Regions from separate parts of the Geobacillus stearothermophilus ATCC 12980 genome, predicted to be linked through region 4. Evidence: riboswitches for the same ligand, from Rfam matches in the RefSeq annotation. Region 4 holds a riboswitch; each other region holds the start of a gene.
What was found. Region 4 has a riboswitch for S-adenosylmethionine ahead of QSJ10_RS03915 (methionine biosynthesis PLP-dependent protein). Riboswitches for the same ligand answer to the same signal wherever they lie in the genome.
Positions count from the first base shown of each region.

Region 1: linked by a shared signal. The riboswitch ahead of QSJ10_RS02020 (phosphoadenylyl-sulfate reductase) and the one ahead of QSJ10_RS03915 (methionine biosynthesis PLP-dependent protein) in region 4 are both predicted to bind S-adenosylmethionine.
Region 2: linked by a shared signal. The riboswitch ahead of metK (methionine adenosyltransferase) and the one ahead of QSJ10_RS03915 (methionine biosynthesis PLP-dependent protein) in region 4 are both predicted to bind S-adenosylmethionine.
Region 3: linked by a shared signal. The riboswitch ahead of QSJ10_RS13190 (methionine ABC transporter ATP-binding protein) and the one ahead of QSJ10_RS03915 (methionine biosynthesis PLP-dependent protein) in region 4 are both predicted to bind S-adenosylmethionine.

Region 1 covers NZ_CP128494.1:379,844-383,140, forward strand. The annotation lists gene sat (sulfate adenylyltransferase) at 1-274, opposite strand, end outside; gene cysP (sulfate permease) at 306-1,379, opposite strand; gene QSJ10_RS02020 (phosphoadenylyl-sulfate reductase) at 1,395-2,102, opposite strand; SAM riboswitch class I at 2,225-2,331, opposite strand; gene QSJ10_RS02025 (DUF1128 domain-containing protein) at 2,459-2,683, opposite strand; gene QSJ10_RS02030 (low molecular weight protein-tyrosine-phosphatase) at 2,887-3,297, shown strand, end outside.
Region 2 covers NZ_CP128494.1:2,247,123-2,250,419, forward strand. The annotation lists gene QSJ10_RS12130 (gamma carbonic anhydrase) at 200-748, shown strand; gene metK (methionine adenosyltransferase) at 771-1,982, opposite strand; SAM riboswitch class I at 2,112-2,226, opposite strand; gene pckA (phosphoenolpyruvate carboxykinase (ATP)) at 2,445-3,297, shown strand, end outside.
Region 3 covers NZ_CP128494.1:2,417,175-2,420,471, forward strand. The annotation lists gene QSJ10_RS13185 (methionine ABC transporter permease) at 1-357, opposite strand, end outside; gene QSJ10_RS13190 (methionine ABC transporter ATP-binding protein) at 347-1,375, opposite strand; SAM riboswitch class I at 1,464-1,573, opposite strand; gene QSJ10_RS13195 (hypothetical protein) at 1,647-1,991, opposite strand; gene QSJ10_RS13200 (thioredoxin family protein) at 2,145-2,459, opposite strand; gene QSJ10_RS13205 (ribonuclease M5) at 2,456-2,815, opposite strand; gene QSJ10_RS13210 (DUF2553 family protein) at 2,987-3,127, opposite strand; gene gcvH (glycine cleavage system protein GcvH) at 3,201-3,297, opposite strand, start outside.
Region 4 covers NZ_CP128494.1:716,062-719,358, reverse strand. The annotation lists gene metC (cystathionine beta-lyase) at 1-209, opposite strand, end outside; gene QSJ10_RS03915 (methionine biosynthesis PLP-dependent protein) at 213-1,316, opposite strand; SAM riboswitch class I at 1,516-1,626, opposite strand; gene QSJ10_RS03910 (GTNG_0744 family esterase) at 1,819-2,547, shown strand; gene QSJ10_RS03905 (YjcG family protein) at 2,586-3,110, shown strand; gene QSJ10_RS03900 (GNAT family N-acetyltransferase) at 3,107-3,297, shown strand, end outside.

The DNA.
Region 1 (3,297 bases), 340 kb from region 4:
CGACAGTGAGTTCACTCGCTTTTTCTTCCGTCACCGCCAGCGTGATCGGAATGCTCCAGACAGTGCCATCAGCGAGGCGCATCGTTTCTACGACCGCATCGTAATCGGCTTTCGTTAAAAACCCGGTGAGCGGGCTGTAGGCGCCTGTGCCGATCAGCTCAAGGTCGCTTAGTTCGGCTTTGGACAGCTCGATCGTTTTCGTTGCTTCATCGATTGGGTAATCCGGATTCCAACGGTTGATCAATGTGCCGCCATGCGGAATGCTCAAACTCATGTTCATAACCTCCTAGATTGATAGATGTTCATTAAATGCCGCCGCCATGTTCATGAAGCGAACGCTCTTCTTCGGCGACTGTTTTTTTTAAGCTGATGACGCCAAGCGTCGCCAGGCAGACGCTGAAGATGGCAATCACCGTGTAAACATCGCTGTCAAGCAACAGTTTCACAAGGCTGTACGAAATGACAAGGGAAAATATTGGCGAAACAAACCACACTTTCAACAGTTGCACGACAATCCGCTTTTGCCAAATCGACATCCCGCTTTTCGCCGTGCCGATGCCGATGATCGCCGATGTCGTAATCTGCGTAAGCGGAACAGGCAAACCAAACAGCGACGAAATGATGACGAGCACGGCTCCCGTGCCGGAAATGGCGATTCCTTCAAACGGGGAGAAGTTTGTAATTTTCTTTCCGTTTGTTTCTAACACGCGATGCCCAAGCAACAGGGCGCCGGCAGCGACAAACAAGCCGCCGAAGATAGTTGCCGGCCCGACCGCCATCAGCCCGGCGCCGACGAGCGGCCCGACGGCATTGGCCACATTGTTCATGCCGGCGGAAAACGCCTCGAGAAAGCCCGTGACAACGAGCAAGGCCATGAATGTTTTTTGCCAGCGCCCTTGTTCAAGCTGCGGATATTTTCGCTTGAGCGTCAAAAACCATTTGCCGACAGCCAGCGTAAACGAAAAGGCGACGATCGGGATCACGATCCATACCGACACGATAAACAGCAGCTTATGAAAGTACAACGCCTGATAGGCGATGCCAACGCCGACGACTGATCCAACGGTGATCTCGCTCGTCGAGAGCGGAATGCCCATGATGTTCGCCGCAAAAAGTGAAATGGCCGCCGCCGTTAAAATGATGACGACGATTTTGACGGTGAGGATCGAAGACGGAATAATGCCCGACCCGATCGTTTTCACTACTTCTCCGCCGCCAAGGCTGCCGAGAAACACGCCGATGCCGCAAAGAAGGAGGGCCATCGACTTTTTCGGAATGGCGCCCGACCCGTACGCGACGCCCATCGAGGCGGCCGCGCCGCTCGCCCCGATGTTCATGGCGAAGAAAAAGGACACAATAAAGGCAATGGCAAGGAGCATATCGTTGTTCTCCCCTTATGTGAGATGGAGCCCGCACTCCGTTTTCCCCTGGCCGGCCCAGCGCCCGGAGCGCAAATCGTTCGGATCCGATGCCGGCGCTGTGCAAGGGGCGCAGCCGATGCTCGGGTAGCCCCGGTCATGGAGCACGTTGTACGGAAGACCTTGTTTATATACGTAATTCCAAACGTCTTTCCACGTCCAATGAATGAGCGGGCACACTTTAATGGAGCGGAATTTGTCGTCTTTATTGATGTACTCGACATGGCGCCGCGTCGGCGACTGTTCGCGGCGCAAGCCGGAAATCCAGGCGGTGACGCCGGTCAAGACTTCCCGCAGCGGAATGACTTTGCGCAACTCACAGCATTTGTTCGGATCGCGTTTCCATAGTTCATCGCCGAACTGTGCAGCCTGCTCCTCCAGCGTCAAGTGCGGCTGTTTCATCACGATGCGGAGCGACGGGTATTTTTCCTGTACGTTCGCGATCGTGTCGTACGTCTCTTGGAAATGCATCCCTGTATCCAAAAAGACGATTTCCGCATCCGGCTTGACTTGGAAAATCAAATCAATGAGCACAATCCCTTCAATGCCAAAACTGCACGCATAGACAATGTCATCGCCGTATTCGCGGTACGCCCAAGCAAGGACAGCCAACGCCCCTTTCGTTTCATCATCGGACGGAAAAGACGGTTTTTCGGCCGTTTCCCATTGGTCATATGTGAGCATCGTTTCCCCCTCCTTAAAAAACAAAGAAAATCAACATAATTAGTCGGATATTCATCCGGCAACGGGCAGCCTGGCGATAAAAACGCCCCTTCCATTTCGGAAAGAGCGGAAGAACGAGGGACGCCTTATCTTCCAAAATGGATCCCATTTTGCTGGAATTAGCACCTTGCCAAACGCGGCAGGTTGCCGGAGTTCATCGGGCCAGTCCCTCCCCCGCTCTTGATAAGCGTATGTAATTTATATTGATTAAATTTTAACACAATTGGCGCTAATGTCAATCCTAGTTTTTCGATAGGAATTTTTTTATATACATAGGCAGCTTCGCGATGCTTCCATCCGGTGACGGAAGGAGAGGATTACCGCTTGCGCAGGCTTCCGAGCTCCTCAACAATGGCCTGTATTTCGCTTGAACTGAACGTTTCACGCTTCATGACCATGTCGTAAATGTCTTTCAGTTCGTCATACCATGCCTCGGAAAAATGGGCCGGCTTAATCGCATCAAAATTGAGCACTTTTAATTTTTTCTTCAGTTGTTCAACGATATATTCGACGTTTTCTGCGGACGGTTTCGATAAATCCATGGTTTCGCTCCTTTCGTGGCAGGTTATCATGTATTGTACCACACCGGCGGTGAAAAAGGGGAGAGGCAATATAGTCCGCGCCAGCGTTAGGTGGTAAAATATAGGTGCATGTGCACGAGCTGCTAGAAAGCAGCTATCAAGCGCTTGGATGAAAAGGGAAAACTAATGCCAAGAAAACGGGATGGAAAGGAGTGGCTGCTTCGATGGTCAAAGTGTTGTTTGTTTGCCTCGGCAACATTTGCCGTTCGCCGATGGCGGAAGCGGTATTCCGTCATTTGGTGAACGAACGGGGGCTTGACGGACAGATTGTCGTTGATTCAGCGGGAACGGGCAGCTGGCATGTCGGGGAGCCGCCGCATGAGGGGACAAGGCGGATTTTGAGTGAAAACGACATTGACTATTCCGGCATCCGCGCCCGGCAAGTCGGGCGCCGCGACTTGGAGGAATTTGATTACATCATCGCCATGGACGCCGCCAATTTGAGCGATTTGCGCCGGCTCGCCGGGCCGAATTCGCCGGCGGTGATCGCCCGGCTGCTTGATTTTGTCCCGGATCGGGAAAAAGACGATGTGCCGGATCCGTATTATACCGGGAATTTTGCCGAAGTGTACCGC
Region 2 (3,297 bases), 1.3 Mb from region 4:
CGCTCAACAACGGTTCTTCTCACGTTGAGAAGCTTTGTGAAATCGGATCTTCTTCCCCGATCCCAACCACTCATCGGGCGAAACGAAACGTTTTTCACCAATCCCGATTAGGCGCGCTCGCTTTCGTTGGCGATTTGGACGCAGCGTTGTACAATACATGGTGAACGATCGATTTTGCAACAGAAAGGAACGAACGCCCATGATTTACCCATACAAAGGCAAAACGCCGCAAATTGCCGCCTCCGCCTTTATCGCCGACTATGTGACGATCACCGGCGATGTCGTGATCGGCGAAGAGACAAGCATTTGGTTCAATACCGTCATTCGCGGCGATGTGGCACCAACGGTGATTGGCAACCGGGTCAATATTCAAGATAACTCAATTTTGCATCAAAGTCCAAACAATCCGCTTATCATTGAGGACGGGGTGACGGTCGGCCATCAAGTCATTTTGCACAGCGCCATCGTTCGCAAAAACGCGCTCATCGGCATGGGCTCAATCATTTTGGACCGCGCGGAAATCGGGGAAGGCGCGTTTATCGGCGCCGGCAGTTTAGTGCCGCCGGGCAAAAAAATTCCACCCAACACGCTCGCCCTCGGCCGACCGGCGAAAGTCGTCCGCGAACTGACGGAAGACGATATCCGCGAAATGGAGCGCATCCGCCGCGAATATGTCGAGAAAGGGCAGTATTACAAAGCGCTGCAGCAACAGCGGACATCGTGCGCCGACAAAAAAGAGCTACCGTGATCAGGCAGCTCTTTTTCTTTCATCACTTGTCCGCCAGCGCCAGCGCTTGTTCTCTCAGCGTCGTCGCTTTATCAGTGCGCTCCCACGGCAAGTCGATGTCCGTACGCCCAAAATGGCCGTAAGCAGCCGTCTGTTTGTAAATCGGGCGGCGCAGGTCAAGCATTTTGATGATGCCCGCCGGGCGGAGATCGAAGTTGCTGCGCACGACCTCAATCAAAATGTCTTCCGACACTTTGCCGGTGCCGAACGTATCAATGGAAATCGATACCGGACGGGCGACGCCGATCGCGTAGGCGAGCTGCACTTCGCATTTGTCGGCCAGTCCTGCCGCGACGATGTTTTTCGCGACATAGCGGGCCGCATACGCTGCCGAGCGGTCGACTTTCGTCGGATCTTTGCCCGAGAACGCGCCACCGCCGTGGCGGGCGTAGCCGCCGTACGTATCGACGATGATTTTGCGCCCCGTCAACCCAGCATCCCCTTGCGGACCGCCGATGACAAACCGTCCTGTCGGGTTGATGAAATAGTTCGTGTTCTCATCAAGCAGCTCCGCGGGCACGACCGGCTTGATGACCTGCTCTTTAATGTCGCGCTCGATTTGCTCTTGCGTAATTTCCGGATGGTGCTGCGCGGAAACGACGATCGTATCGACGCGCACCGGTTTGCCGTTTTCATCGTATTCGATCGTCACTTGCGTTTTCCCGTCCGGCCGCAAGTACGGCAAGACGTCCGTTTTACGCACTTCCGCCAATCGGCGCGCCAAGCGGTGCGCAAGCGAAATCGGCAGCGGCATCAATTCTTCCGTCTCATTGCAGGCGAACCCAAACATCAATCCTTGGTCGCCGGCGCCGATCGCTTCAATTTCCTCATCAGTCATCTGACCTTCGCGCGCCTCGAGCGCCCGATCCACCCCCATCGCAATGTCCGGCGATTGTTCGTCAATCGACGTCAGCACCGCGCACGTATCAGCGTCAAATCCGTATTTGGCGCGCGTGTAGCCGATCTCCCGGATCGTATCGCGGACGATGCGCGGAATGTCCACGTATGTTGATGTCGTGATTTCCCCGCTCACGAGCACCAGCCCGGTCGTGACGCTCGTTTCGCAGGCGACGCGGGCGTTTGGATCTTTTTCCAAAATCGCATCCAAAATGGCGTCAGAAATTTGGTCGCAAATTTTATCCGGATGTCCTTCCGTCACAGACTCTGAAGTAAACAAGCGGCGTTTGGCTGACATTCGGTTTGTTTCCTCCTCTTGGCATGATGTGGCGACACGGAACTCATTTCCCTTTTTCCCTTCGCAATATAAAAAACCTTTCCTGTAACGGCTGAGGAAAGGTCATGGCAATCGTATTGCTTCCTTTCACTCTTATCGTTCAAGGACTGCGCCTTGCCACAGGTTAGCACCATTTCACACATGTCCAGTTGTGACGGTTGCTGGGCTTCATCGGGCCTGTCCCTCCACCGGCTCGGGATAAGAGTATCCGTTCAATGACTTATCTTATCGCAACGGAATCGGCAAAGTCAACTATCAAAATTCATTTTTTATCATTTCCAGCCGCGAAAATTCTTTCCTCAAGGAAATCGACACATTGGGCAAAATAAAGTTTGAAAAACCCACACAATTAGTATGGACTATTAATAAAAATGTGTTATACTATTTTCAAGAGTGATTACAAAAAGAAGGCGGGTTTTGAATATGGGGATCGCAAACATGACGAATAAGCTTGATTTATTGCTACAAAAACCGTACGTACATCACCAATTGTCCGTCGCCGAGCTCGTCGAGAAAGTCCTGCAACGGAACGAAGGACGGCTGACCCACACCGGAGCCGTCGCGGTGACAACCGGCAAGTACACAGGGCGGTCGCCGAAAGACAAATACATCGTCGAAGAACCGTCAACGAAGCAAACGATCGACTGGGGCGCGGTCAACCAGCCGATGTCTCCGGAGACGTTTGATAAACTGTACGACAAAGTGCTCGATTATTTAATGAAACAAGATGAACTGTTCGTCTTTAAAGGCTTTGCCGGCGCCGATCCGAAATACCGGCTGCCGATTCAAGTCGTCAACGAATTCGCCTGGCACAACTTGTTCGTCCATCAGCTGTTCATCCGCCCGAGCGCCGAGGAGCTCGCCGCGCACGAGCCGCAATTCACCGTCATTTGCGCGCCGAACTTTAAAGCCGACCCGAAGGTGGACGGGACGCGCTCGGAAGCGTTCATCATCATCTCGTTTGAACGGCGCACCGTGTTGATCGGCGGCACCGAGTATGCCGGCGAAATGAAAAAATCGATTTTCTCGGTCATGAACTATGTGCTGCCGGAACAAGGCATCCTGCCGATGCACTGCTCGGCCAACGTCGGGCAGGAAGGCGACGTCGCCCTCTTTTTCGGCTTGTCGGGAACGGGAAAAACGACGCTCTCGACCGACCCGAACCGCCGCTTGATCGGCGATGACGAACACGGTTGGTCAAGCCGCGGCATTTTCAACATCGAAGGCGGCTGCTATGCGAAATGCATCAAGCTATCGCGCGAGAAAGAGCCGCAAA
Region 3 (3,297 bases), 1.1 Mb from region 4:
TTCGCGAAGGGCAATCTCCACCATGCGGGCGTAAAACGGCGCGGCCCCAATGACCAAAGCCGGCAGCGCCGCATTGGCGCCAAGCATCGTCCCAACAAGCCAGGTGGTAAACGGAATGAGCAAAATGATCAAAATAATAAACGGAATGGAGCGGAAAATGTTCACAAACGCCGCAATCACGGTATTGACAAACCGGTTTTCCCATAGGTTGCCCTTCGCTGTCAAAAATAGAAGCAAGCCAAGAACGATTCCGAGAACGAAAGTGGCCGCCACCGCCACTCCCGTCATATACAGCGTCTCGACCGTCGCCGCCCACATCGTCTCCCATTGGACGTTCGGCAGGAGGTTAGCGAGCATCGTGAATCACCTCCACCGCCACCTGCTGGCTTTGAATGTAGCCAAGCGCCCGGTCAATTTCATCCGCCGCCCCATTGATGTGCACAAACAGCACCCCATAAGCGCCTTGATGGGTTTGCGAAATTTTCCCTTGCAAAATATTCATATCGACGGCAAATTGCCGCACGACCTGGCTGATGAGCGGCTGGCCGGCCGCCGCGCCGACAAACGTCAGCTGCGCGATCAGCCCGCTCGGGTATTGGCCAAACAAATGGGAAATCGCCTCTTCCGTCTCTTCCGGCTCGACGAGCTGCTTGACGAACCGCTTCGTGATCGGCTGCTGCGGGTTGCGGAACACGTGCAACACGTCGCCTTGCTCAACGATTTTGCCGTTTTCCATCACGGCGACGCGGTCGCAAATTTTGCGGATGACGTGCATTTCATGGGTGATCAGCACGATCGTCAGCCCGAGCCGCTTGTTGATGTCAACGAGCAAGTCCAAAATCGCATCGGTCGTCTGCGGGTCCAACGCCGATGTCGCCTCGTCGCAAAGCAGCACTTTCGGGTTGTTGGCGAGCGCCCGGGCAATGCCGACACGCTGCTTTTGCCCGCCGCTCAACTGCGACGGATACGCCTCTTCCCGCCCCGTGAGCCCGACGAGCTCGATCAATTCATCGACCCGTTTTTGCCGCTCCGCTTTCGGAACACCCGCAATCTCGAGCGGAAACGCAATGTTTTCCCGCACTGTGCGCGACCAAAGCAAGTTGAAATGTTGGAAAATCATCCCGATCTCTTGACGCGCCTTGCGCAGCTCCCGCCCTTTGATGCGCCCCATGTCGCGGCCGGCGACGACCACCCGGCCGCCCGTCGGCTTCTCGAGCCCATTGAGCAAGCGGATGAGCGTACTTTTCCCCGCGCCGCTGTAGCCGATAATGCCGAAAATTTCCCCTTCGCGAATCTCAAGCGACACATTGTCGACGGCCGTGACTGAGCCGTTAGCCGCTTGATAGATCTTTGTCACATGTTCGAGTGTAATCATCGTTTCACCTTCCTCCCCAAGGCGGCGGAGCGCAAAAAGAAAACCTTTCTGCCCGCAGAGAACAGAAAGGTATTGTGCACCATTCCGTCTCTTATCTCTCAAAGCAGGCCGCTTTGTGTGAATTGGCACCTTTTCAGCGCACGCGCTGACGGTTGCCGGGCTTCATTGGGCACATCCCTCCACCTCTCTTGATAAGAGCGCAACAATCGCCTATTCGATTGACTACAACTGTGATTGTATCACCTTGTGTCGAACATTGTCAATAAAAATTTCACCCAACATGCCGATATGGCTTAGCCAAATGGAGGAGCGACTCAAGCAGCAACAGATGACGAAAGCTTCCCGATACATGCACTTCGCGCAGCCGGACGAGCTGCTGCAGCTTCAGCTCGCCGTCTAAAAGCGAGCAAAGTGCTTTTTTGGAGCCGTGCACCGTCAAGACGTTCCGTTCATCAGGTTCCCTTCCGGCAGTAAGCTCCTTGCCGAGCGCCACCATGGCGGTCTCTTCCTCGCTTTCAAAGCGAACATACAGCTGCTCATCCGGCAAAATCGGCAACAAATGGCGCAACGTTTGCATCCGTTCCATAAACTGTCCTACCAACTCGCACATTTCCATTGAGCATCCTCCCCCCATCTCCTTTGTCCTTTTATTTCCATGCCGAAGGGGGAGAATCCTTTACAAAAATCTCGACAGCCGCCGTGGCGAACCAACGCCGTTTTTGTCATTTCCCATGAAATGTGTCAAACGGCGTCAAAAAATGGCGGATCGTCAACGCGGCAAACGGGCGCGGATTGCTTCGTACAAATAAGGGACCGAATGGAACGCATACCATTTGCCGATGATCTCTCCGCCGGCGAAAAGAAGCAAGCACGGAACGCTTTCAATTTTCCACGCCGCCGCCTGCTCGGGGATGTAGTTGATGTCCGTTTCGCAAAACGGTATGTCCGGAAACAATTGTTCTAGGACAACAAGCATGCGCCTCGCCAACTGGCACGTGCCGCACAGTGGGGTATACAACGAAAGAGCGAGAAGCGGCTCCCCTTCCACCATTCGCTTAATATCGTTTCGACCGATTGTGTTCACTCGCCTCTTCCTCTCATGAACGATTCGATACGGACGTCAAAATGGGCGCGCAGCAGCACATGCGCCAAATGCCAGATCGGGGCGGCGGCCACTTCGCGATACGCCCGGTCAATGTAAATATGCCCTGCTTCCGGAAACACCCGGCGGAACTGCCGGCGCAATTTTTCCCCCGCCTCGTCGGCATCGGCGAGCACGTACACATCCCGCCCTTCGAGTTCATCGGCCAGCTCCTCAAGGCGCGCATCGCTGATCGTGCCGTTCGTGCAAATGATGACAACCGGCTCGTTCAGCACGGCCGCCACTTTTTCCTTATCTGACCGCCCTTCCACAATAATCACTTTTTCCACCTGTCGCATGTCCGACCCACCTAACGTGAATGAGGATACAATATTGTATGGCAACAGAAAAGCAACGGCCATCCGCCGTTGCCTCCTAACACCAGCCCGCCTCCCCGTCGCAGTCGACATATTTTTGATCCGGTTCAACGGTAGCGGTGACCCATTTTCAAATTTTCCCATTTGTTCGCTTTATCCGTTTTTCCACGCTACAGCCGCAGGAAGCGGAAGGCGGCCGATGAGCTCGCCTCCCTCGTACAGTTCGATCGTGCGGCCGTTCCATTTGCCGGTGACCCGGTCCGTGACATCCAGTTGCTTCGTTTGCAACACCATCACGAGCACCCCTTTTTCATCACATTCCGGTATGTATAGGGGGCCCGGTTCGAAGCGAACTTTGCAGGAACGTTTATCCTTCGTTGATCATCGCTTCGTATTGTTCGGCCGTCAACAAGTTGTCCACTTCACTTAAGTCTTTCGGCTCAATAACGATCATCCATGCTTTT
Region 4 (3,297 bases):
ACGCCGCCTTCTAACGCCGCAATCGTTTCCTCGAGCGCCTCGCGCGTCGGGTTGCCGGAGCGGCTGTAGTCGTATTTGCCGAACGTGTCGAAATCGAACTGATGGAACGTGGAGGCGTGCTGGATCGGCACGCTCACCGCTCCCGTGTGGCGATCGACTTTCCATTCATTATGGAGAAGTTTCGTTGAAAACGACCATTCCCGTTCCATCGCTTACACCTCTTTCATGTGTTTGAACGCTTGCGCCAAGTCGGCGATTAAATCATCCGCATGTTCGATGCCGACCGAGAAGCGGAGCAGTCGGTTGCAAATACCGTTTTGGATGCGGATTTCCTCAGGAATGTCCGCATGCGTCTGCGTCGCTGGGTACGTAATAAAGCTTTCGACTCCGCCCAGGCTTTCCGCGAATGTAATGAGGCGCAAGCTTTTTAAAAACCCGTTCACCCACTTTTCATCGGCAATCCGGAACGACAGCATCCCGCCTCTCCCCGGATACAGCACATCAGTGACATCTTCATGTTCGCGCAAAAAGGCGCTGATGCGCTTGGCGTTTTCTTCATGCTGGCGCATCCTTAGCGCCAGCGTTTTCATCCCGCGAATCAACAGCCACGAATCAAACGGCGACAACACCGCGCCGATGGCGTTCTGATACTCGGTCAGGCGTTGACAGAGCTCCTCGCCCTTGGCGACGACAAGGCCAGCCAACACGTCGTTATGGCCGCCTAAATATTTCGTGGCGCTGTGGATGACAATATCGGCGCCTTGTTCGATCGGGCGTTGAATCACCGGTGTATAAAACGTGTTGTCAACAATCAACAAAAGCCCATGCCGTTTGGCGAGCTTGGCGACCGCCGAAATATCCGCCTCCTGCATCAATGGGTTCGTCGGCGTTTCCAAAAAGATGGCTTTCGTTTTTTCCGTGATTTTTTCTTCCACAGCATCAAGATCGGCAAAATCGACGTAATGAAAGCCGAGACCGTACTTGCGCCAGCCGCGCTCAAACAGGCGGTACGTCCCGCCGTAAAGGTCGGCCGATACGAGAAACTCGTCTCCGCTCTCAAACAAGGCGAGCACTGTCTGAATGGCGGCCATGCCGGAGCTGAACGCATAGCCTTGGTCGCCGCCTTCCAGTCTCGCGATCGCTTCTTCGACGATTTTGCGCGTCGGGTTGCCGGTGCGGATATAGTCAAACCCGGTCGACTCCCCGATGCCGGCATGACGGTAGGCGGTGGAAAAATAAACTGGCGGGTTGACCGTCCCCGTCACCGTTTCGCTCCGGTTGCCAATTTGCGCTAACAACGTTTCTAGTTTATCCACCTCATCTCTCTCCTTCTGTTGAAAATTCCATCATGGATCAACGGCCAACCACTTAACGCCCAACGAAGCGCCGCTGTTGGTCAAGCAGCAGCCGAGGGCCTTGATCCTCGACGCCTCTCGGTTGAGGGAGCGGCCGCTTGAGTAAATAAAAAAAGTCTTCTAAGAAGAAGACTTTTCCATACGAACATGGTCATGCTTCTTCTTATCTGCCGAATTGAATGCTCAATTCGCTGGATTTAGCACCTGGCCGTCGGGCGGCTGGTTGCTGAAGCTTCATTGGGCCAGTTCCCTCCGCTTCTCTTGATAAGAACCGCTGCGTATTTAATTTTGTTAATTGTTAATTTATTAAAAAATGTAACGCATTCCGGCCATTTTTGCAAGTCATTTTTTTGCCGGCGCCAATGTTCGGCAAGTTCACGAAAAATTCGAGCCCTTCGTTAACATCTTTTTGCCTAAATATGTTACAATAACAAGTGAACTTGCGCTTTCATGGAGGATGATCATGGCGACAGCAACAGGAACGATGCGCGATTATACGCTTTACAGCAGGGAGCTGCAAGAAGAAATCGGGTTGCTTGTCTACTTGCCAAGCGATTTTTCTCCGTTGCATAAATATTCTTTATTAATCGCGCAAGACGGCAAGGATTATTTTATGTACGGAAAAATCAAAACCGTGATCGAGACACTCATGGACGAAGGAACGATCGACCGAACGATCGTTGTCGGCATCCCGGACCGGAACGTCAGCGACCGCTACGAGAAATACCACCCGGCCGGTCGAAAAAACGAAGCCTATATCCGCTTTTTGGCCCATGAGCTCGCGCCGTTTTTGGATCGCGAGCTGCCGACATATCAAATGGGCAAAGGACGAGCGCTGATTGGCGATTCGCTGGGAGGAACCGTGTCGCTTCTAGCCGGTCTGTTGTATCCGCATACATTTGGAAAAATCGCCATGCAGTCTCCTTACATTGACGACTCGGTGCTCGAACGCATCCGCGCGTTCCGCGCCCCGTCGCTTCTTTCCCTTTACCATTCCGTCGGCGCAGAAGAAACGGCGGTCAAAACGACGGACGGCCATGTACGCGATTTTATCACCCCGAACCGGGCCGCACGGGACTTATTGATCGAAAAGCGGTTTCCCTACACGTACCATGAATTTGCCGGCGGGCATGCATGGACGTATTGGCAGCCGGATGTGCCCCGGGCGGTATCGGCCATTTTGTCGCTGTAAATAACGGCAAACGAACCATCTGAAGGAGGGAAAGCGGAATGAAGTACGTCATTGTCATTTTTCCGCCAAAGCGGATTCAAGACTTCGCCAACTCGTACCGGAAGCGGTACGACAGCCATTACGCCCTCATCCCGCCGCACATTACATTAAAATACCCGTTTGAGGCGGATGAGGAGCAAATCAAAGAAATGACGAAAGAGCTGCGCCGCATCGCAGCGGAAACGGAGCCAATTCCGATCAAAGTGACGAAATTCAGCTCGTTTTACCCGACAAGCCACATCATTTATTTGAAAGTCGAGCCAAACGAAGTGCTGGAACGGTTGCACGAGCAGCTGCACAGCGGCTTGTTTGCCGGGGAGCCGGAATTCGTGTTCGTGCCGCACATTACAATTGGCCGCGATTTGCCGAATGCGGAATACGCTGACGTCTACAGCCAACTGCGGCTGCAAAACGTCCATTTTGAAGAGACGGTCGACCGGTTCCACCTTCTTTACCAGCTCGAGAACGGATCATGGACTGTCTATGAAACCTTTATCGTTGGAGGAAAGGAAACGGGAGAATGAACGTCGCCATTGGAACAACGGAAGACCGCGCGTTGTATGAAGACGCGTTGCGCGTCCGTCGGATTGTATTCATCGAAGAGCAAAACGTGCCGGAAGAAGAAGAAATCGATGCATTTGAACATGAATCGTTCCATCTCGTCCTATACGATGGCGAACAAGCAGTCGCAGCCGGCCGGTTTCGCCTGGT